One region of the Isoptericola sp. NPDC056573 genome, then DNA from elsewhere that is predicted to be linked to it. Evidence: riboswitches for the same ligand, from Rfam matches in the RefSeq annotation. Region 1 holds a riboswitch; the other holds the start of a gene.

What was found. Region 1 has a riboswitch for FMN ahead of pnuC (nicotinamide riboside transporter PnuC). Riboswitches for the same ligand answer to the same signal wherever they lie in the genome.
Region 2: linked by a shared signal. The riboswitch ahead of ribD (bifunctional diaminohydroxyphosphoribosylaminopyrimidine deaminase/5-amino-6-(5-phosphoribosylamino)uracil reductase RibD) and the one ahead of pnuC (nicotinamide riboside transporter PnuC) in region 1 are both predicted to bind FMN.

What each region holds. Positions count from the first base shown of each region.
Region 1 is NZ_JBHTUY010000008.1:84,693-88,079, reverse strand. Features, by position in the region: gene ACFQ8E_RS14930 (GPP34 family phosphoprotein) at 1-573, opposite strand, end outside; gene ACFQ8E_RS14925 (hypothetical protein) at 612-1,400, shown strand; gene pnuC (nicotinamide riboside transporter PnuC) at 1,312-2,031, opposite strand; FMN riboswitch at 2,157-2,300, opposite strand; gene ACFQ8E_RS14915 (hypothetical protein) at 2,395-2,955, opposite strand; gene ACFQ8E_RS14910 (TetR family transcriptional regulator) at 3,045-3,387, opposite strand, start outside.
Region 2 is NZ_JBHTUY010000011.1:115,745-119,131, reverse strand. Features, by position in the region: gene ACFQ8E_RS18205 (hypothetical protein) at 1-1,030, shown strand, start outside; FMN riboswitch at 1,150-1,279, shown strand; gene ribD (bifunctional diaminohydroxyphosphoribosylaminopyrimidine deaminase/5-amino-6-(5-phosphoribosylamino)uracil reductase RibD) at 1,420-2,487, shown strand; gene ACFQ8E_RS18195 (riboflavin synthase) at 2,491-3,132, shown strand; gene ACFQ8E_RS18190 (bifunctional 3,4-dihydroxy-2-butanone-4-phosphate synthase/GTP cyclohydrolase II) at 3,129-3,387, shown strand, end outside.

The DNA.
Region 1 (3,387 bases):
CTTGGCGCGTGCCTCCGCCCGCCGCCGGTCCTCGGGCGCGACGAGGCGGCGGACGAGCGGCGTGCCGTTCGCCGTCGCGAGGAGCGCCGCGGTGCGGGCGTCGGGGTCGCGGAGGCCGAGCAGCACCTCGCAGCAGGTCGCGCGCAGCCGCGTCTCGTGGGAGGCGTCGGCGGCGGGCCACGACGTCGTCGGGAAGATCCAGAGGACCGTCTCGTCCTCGCGCCGCAGCACCCCGCGTGCCGCGAGGCCGGCCAGCAGCGGCTCGCGCAGCCCCTTGGCGAGCGGTGCGATCAGGCTCTTCGGCGCGCGTGGCAGGGTCCGCACGAGCGCCAGCGCGTGGTCGAGGGCGGGGTGCCCCGTCGGGGACGCGTCGCGTGCGACGACCCGGCCGGCGGGCACCCGTCGACCGTCCAGGTCCGCGCCCCCCGACGACGTGACGTCGACCCGGCCCATCAGGGCGAGCTCGACGAGCAGTGCCCCCGCGAGCCGGTAGTCGAGCTGGGTCCGCTCGAGCGTCGGGCGCCCGGTCGCGTCGTCGTACGCGAGCAGCAGCAGGTCCTCGGCGATGATCACCCGCCGATCCTGGCGGACGGACGGCCTATGGTCCAGGAGTGACCGACGACCTCGCCCGCGCGGACGCCCGCTGGGATGACGACCCGAGCGCGGGGGAGTGGATCTCGCCGCTGCTCGGGGAGTTCGGTCAGAGCCTCGGCCACGCCGTACCGCAGGCGTACGCGGCGTATGCCGTGGTGCCCCTGCCCCGGGACGACGAGGGCGACGTCGACCTGGACGCGGTCCCGGAACGCCTCGACGTGCTGCTCGACCTGCTCGACCCGTGGACCGGCGGGGCACCGCTGCACGGCACGCTCTGGGAGGGGTGGCCGTCCCTCTACGACCGGGGTGGCGGGGTGGCGTCGTCGGGGACCGCCGTCGGGCTCGCCTGGGACTCGGACGGGCCGGAGCCCACGGCCGAGGAGGTCGCCGAGGCGAAGCGCGAGGCGGAGGCGGACCTGCTCGCCCGGCTGGTCGCGCGGCCCTCCGCCGACCGGCTCCTGCTGCCCCACCGGGGTTACCACGTCTGGACGGGGGTACCCCGGTCGGTCAGCGCGCTCCTCGACCTCGTCGAGCTGCCCTCGCACGTCTGGCCCGAACACCGGGCGTGGTTCCTCGGGCTGCCGATCTACACCGCCGAGGGGGCGCTGGGCGGGGCCCGCGGAGCTGGTGGCCACCGTCCTCGACGACGCGCGTCTCGGTGCCCGCGCCGCAGCGCCGGGCACCGAGCTCGACATCGACGACTGACGGGCGGCGCCGTCAGGGTGCGACGGCGGGCGTCGTCGTCCCCGTCTCGGCCTGCTCGCGCCGGTGCACGCGCCACCAGACGAAGAACCCGGTCAGGGTGAAGACGCCGTAGAACACGTACATCAGCGCCGTGGCGTAGTACCCGGCCGACCAGAGCAGGGGTACGCCCACGACGTCGACCGCCACCCAGACGAGCCAGAACTCGACCCACCCCTTGGCCATGCCGTACGTGGCGATGAGGGAGCCCATGAAGATCCACGCGTCCGACCACACGGGCTCGTACGAGCCGAGGGCGCGGAACAAGGGGGTGAGCAGCAGGGTGCCGCCCACCATGACGACGACGATCCCGATGCGTTCCCGCCAGGACGCCCAGTGCGGGTGCACCGCGGCACCCCCGTCGGCGGGGATCCTGCCGTCGGCGCGCACGTCCAGGGCGGCGCGCTCGGTCCGCCGCCACTGCACCCAGCCGTAGATCGAGACGATGAGGAACATCACCTGCCGGCCGGCCTGGCCGAGCATGTCCGCGCGGCTCGAGTCGCCGAACCACGAGCCCATGAAGACGGTGAACAGGACGAGGTTGCCGACGATGCCGACGGGCCACGCCCACACCTTGCGCCGCATGCCGCCGAGCGCGGAGGCGAGGCCGAAGCCGTTGCCGACGATCTCGCGCCACGACATGTGCTGGTCACCGATGGTCAGCGTGGCGTTGAAGAACGTGTCGATCACGTCCATCGTTCACTCTCCCGGTCCGAGGTGCGGCGTCCGGGGGTGAGGGTCGGCGCTCGCCGCGTCGGGCCCCGTGGGGCCGTCGTCGACGACACGACGCCCGGCGGCACCCACCCTGTCGGGCGCGTGCCGCACGTGCTTCCTCCCATCCGGACTTTGACCGTCGGCCCTGGAATCACACCAGGTCAGCCGGCCTCTCCCCGCGTCTGCGGGTGGAGGCCGGGTCGCGGGCTGTCACCGCCGGCTCGGAATTTCACCGACCCCGGAGCACGTACGTGCGTGTCTTTCCGCCACCGGAGGTCCCGGCGGCGTCCTGCACAACTCAGGATGCCACAGCGGCATTCCCCGCCGTCGCCGTCGCCGTCGCCGTCAGCCGCCGGACGCGCAGCGCGGCTCCGTGGCGTCCGGGGCGCACATGGTGAGGGAGACGTGGTTCGTGAGCTCGCCCCGCCGTCCGTCCGCCACGAAATCGAGGGTGAGCTGTGCCGAGTACGCGGCGGGGGAGGTGCGGGTCACCTCGACGTGGACCTGGTCGGGAGGGTCCTCGTCGCAGACGGCCAGGACGTCGTGCGCGATCGCGCCGAGGCCGTTCTCGTCCAGCGTGCCCTCCGCACCACCCACGCCGTTCGACGGGTCGGCCGGCTGCCCGACCGTGAACCGCCGCACCACCAGGCCGGAGCCGGGGTCCGGGACGACGGCGGTCACCGTGCCGCCGCTGCTGTCCCTCAGGCAGACCTCCGCGACCATGATCGTGTGGACCTCGCCGTCGGCGACGTCGGAGACGCCGATCTCGGCGAGGATCCCGTCGCCGTCGCCCCCCGGGGTGCTCACCCGTGGGGTTCCCGAGCAGCCGCCGAGGGCCGTCGCCAGGAGGGTGGCGAGGAGGGCGCCGGCCGCCGCGGTGACGTGCCGTGGTGCTCGTGCCGCCATCGGTGCCCCCAGGGTCTCGTCGCCCCGGGTGCCGGGTGTCTGGAAGGTAGCGGTGCGGGGCGGCCCCGGCAAGAGGTGCGCGGGGCGGCTCAGGCCAGCGCGTCGCGGACGGCGCGCGCGACGTCGTCCGGCCCGGCCCCGGGCTCCAGCACCGTGACCACGACGCGCCGCCCGTCGCCGCCCGTCGCGACCGTCCGTGCCTCGCCCGGGCCGTCGACGGTGTCGGCGTCGGCCGCCGGAGCGTCGGCCGACGGCTCGCCGTCGCCGTGCGGGAACGGGGCGCCGGCGGCGCGTCGGAGGTCGGCGAACGCCTCCTCCAGCTCGGGACGCAGGTCGAGGTGGGGGTTGCGCAGCCAGCGGCGCAGGATCGCGTTGTGCACCGCGACGACGGACGCCGCGAACGCGATCGACATCGTGGTGGTGGACCGGTCC
Region 2 (3,387 bases), on a different contig from region 1:
GCTGGCCCGCCGGGGTCGCCTGCTGCGCCTGGGCGTGGCGCGCGACACGTCCGCGGTGCGCCACCTGGTGACGTTCCTGGTGGTTGCGGTGGCGACGGTGCTCGTGACCCGGTTCCTCCTCGCCGCGTCCGGCTACCCGCAGGTGGGCGGCGGCGGTCTGCACGTGGCGCACGTGCTCTGGGGCGGTCTCGGCATGGCGCTCGCGGTGGTGGTGCTGCTCTCCTGGGTGGGGCCGGCGCCGCGGTCGCTCGGCGCGGTGCTGGGCGGCGTCGGCTTCGGGCTGTTCGTCGACGAGATCGGCAAGTTCGTCACCTCGGACAACGACTACTTCTACGAACCGACGGCGGCGCTCATCTACGCGGTCGTCGTCGTGCTCGTGCTGCTCGTGGAGGCCCTGCACGGGAGGCGGTCGCACCACCCGGCCGAGTACCTCGCGGTGGCGACCGACCGTGCCGTGGCCGGGGTGGCGGGCGGCTTCACCGACGCGGAGCGCGAGGAGGCGCGGGCGCTGGTGGAGCGGGGCCGCGGCGAGCCCGCCGCCGACGAGGTGGCCGCTCTCGTCGAGGCCGTGCCCGCGGACGCGGTCGCCGTGCCGGACCCCGTGCGGGCGCTGGTCGTCCGGGTGTCGGCGTGGTTCGCCGACGCGATGGAGCACCGCTGGGCGGCCGCGGTCGTGACGGTGGCGGTGCTCGGCACCAGCGCGGGGTCGGTCGTGGTGGCACTGCGGGTGCTGCTCGGCGGCGTCGCCGTCCCGACCTGGGTCGGCGTCGGCATCCTCGCGGCCGTCGCCGTGACGGTGGCGTGCGTCGTGCGGGCGCTCGTCGTCGGCCCGCGCGACCATCGCGCGGGCGCGGTGTGGGTGCGCCGGGGCGTCCTCGTCAGCCTGCTGGTCACCCAGCTCCTCGCGTTCCGCGCGGTGCAGTGGGTGGCCGTGGCGGGGCTGGCGGTCGACCTCGTCGTGCTCGTCGCCCTCGGGGTCGCCCTGGGGCGGGACGACGAGCGACGCTCCGTCCGGCCGCGGGCGCGCTGAGCGCCGTCGCGCGGACGCACGGGCCCGACGGAGCGACGGCCGGCCCGTGAGACGTCCGCCACTCGGGCTTGCCAGGTGGTCGCGGAGCGTGGCACGGTCGGCGGTGACGAGCGAAAAGCTCGCGTGCTCTGGGGTCGGTGAAATTCCGAGCCGGCGGTGAAAGTCCGCGACCCGGTCACAGCCTGTGACCGGTTGACCAGGTGGAACTCCTGGACCGACGGTCAAAGTCCGGATGGGAAGCGCACGCGACGGCTCCCCGTCCGGTCCGTCCCCCGGCCCTCGTGGCCGGCGCCGTCCGTCGTGACGACGTCCGGGACCGGAGGTGCGAGCACGTCCCGACCCCGCCTTCCTGCCCCGGGGTCCGCGACCGGACGACAGGGGCAGGACGGATGAGTGCCACGACGGCGGAGCGCGCCGCGATGCAGCGCGCGCTGGAGCTGGCCGCGCAGGTGCCGGCCCGAGGACCCAACCCGCGCGTCGGGTGCGTGCTCCTCGACGCCGACGGCGCGACGATCGCGGAGGGTCTCCACCGTGGCGCGGGCACGCCACACGCCGAGGTCGAGGCGCTGCGCCGCGCGACCGAGTCCCGCGGCCCGGGCGCCGCGCGCGGGGCCACCGCCGTCGTCACGCTCGAGCCCTGCAACCACCACGGGCGCACCGGGCCGTGCGTGGACGCGCTCCTGGAGGCGGGGGTCGCGCGGGTCGTGCACGCCCAGCACGACCCCAACCCGGCGGCGTCGGGGGGTGCCGCGCGCCTGCGTGCCGCGGGCGTGGAGGTGGTCGGCGGCGTCCTGGCCGACGAGGCCCGCGCCCTCAACGCCATCTGGACGCGCGCGCTCGAGCTCGGCCGTCCCGTCGTCACCTGGAAGGTCGCGAGCACGCTCGACGGACGGTCCGCGGCCGCCGACGGCACCTCGCGCTGGATCACCGGGCGGGCCGCGCGGCACGACGTGCACCGGCTGCGGGCCGGGGTCGACGCCGTCGTCGTCGGCACCGGCACCGCGCTCACCGACGACCCCGACCTCACCGTGCGGCACGTCCCGCTGACGGGGCAGCAGCCGGACCGGGTCGTCGTCGGGCTGAGGGACCTGCCCGCGTCGTCCCGGCTCGCGCGGGCCGCGGCCGCCGGGGAGGCGGTGATGCACCTGCGCACCCACGACCCGCACGAGGTGCTGGACCTGCTCTGGTACCGCGAGCACCGGCACGTGCTGCTCGAGGGCGGTCCCGCCCTCGCCGCCGCCTTCTGGCGCGCCGGTCTCGTCGACGACGTCGTCGCCTACGTCGCCCCCGTGCTGCTCGGCGTCGGCGCCTCCGCCGTCGCCGACCTCGGCATCGGGACCATCGCGGACGCCGCGCGCCTCGACCTCCTCGACGTCGCCGTCCTGCCCCGGGACCCGGACGACCCCACCGACATCCCCACCGTGCGGCTGGCCCTGCGGCCGCGGAAGGAGCACTGAGCCATGTTCACCGGAATCGTGGAGGAGCTCGGCGCCGTCGTGGCCGTGCGCGAGCACGCGGACGGCGCCCGTCTCACCGTCGCGGCCGAGAGGGTGCTCGACGGCGTCCGGCTCGGCGACTCGATCGCCGTCGACGGCTGCTGCCTGACCGTCGCGGAGACGGGGGAGCACGACGGTCGTGCCACCTGGACGGCCGACCTCATGGCGGAGACCCTGGCCCGCACGAGCCTCGGCGGGCGGCGTGCCGGCGACCCGGTCAACCTCGAGCGGGCGCTCGCGGCCGACGGGCGGTTCGGCGGGCACGTCGTGCAGGGGCACGTCGACGGCGTCGGCACGGTGCTCGCGCGCACGCCGGGCACGCAGTGGGAGGTCGTCGAGATCGCGCTGCCCCCGGAGCTGGCGCGGTACGTCGGGGCGCAGGGCTCGATCGCCGTCGACGGTGTGAGCCTCACCGTGGTGGACGCGCGGGACGACGCGTTCACCGTGAGCCTCATCCCCGAGACGCGGGCGCGCACGACGCTCGGCGCCCGCGCCGTGGGGGAGCAGGTCAACCTCGAGGTCGACGTGCTGAGCAAGTACGTCGAGCGGCACCTGGCGTCCGGCACCGCGCACGGCCTCGCGGCTGCGGCAGGAGCGGCGCGGTGAGCGCCGTCGGGCGGGTCGAGCGGGCGATCGCGGACGTCGCGGCCGGGCGCCCCGTCGTCGTCGCGGACGACGCCGACCGCGAGAACGAGGGCGACCTCATCCTGGCCGCGGACGCCGCGACGCCCGAGCTCATGGGGTTCCTGGTGCGGCACACCAGCGGCCTCGTGTGCGTGGGCGTGGCGGGCCACCAGCTGGACCGGCTCGGCCTGCCTCTCATGGTCGAGGCGAACCAGGACGCCTACCGCACGGCCTACA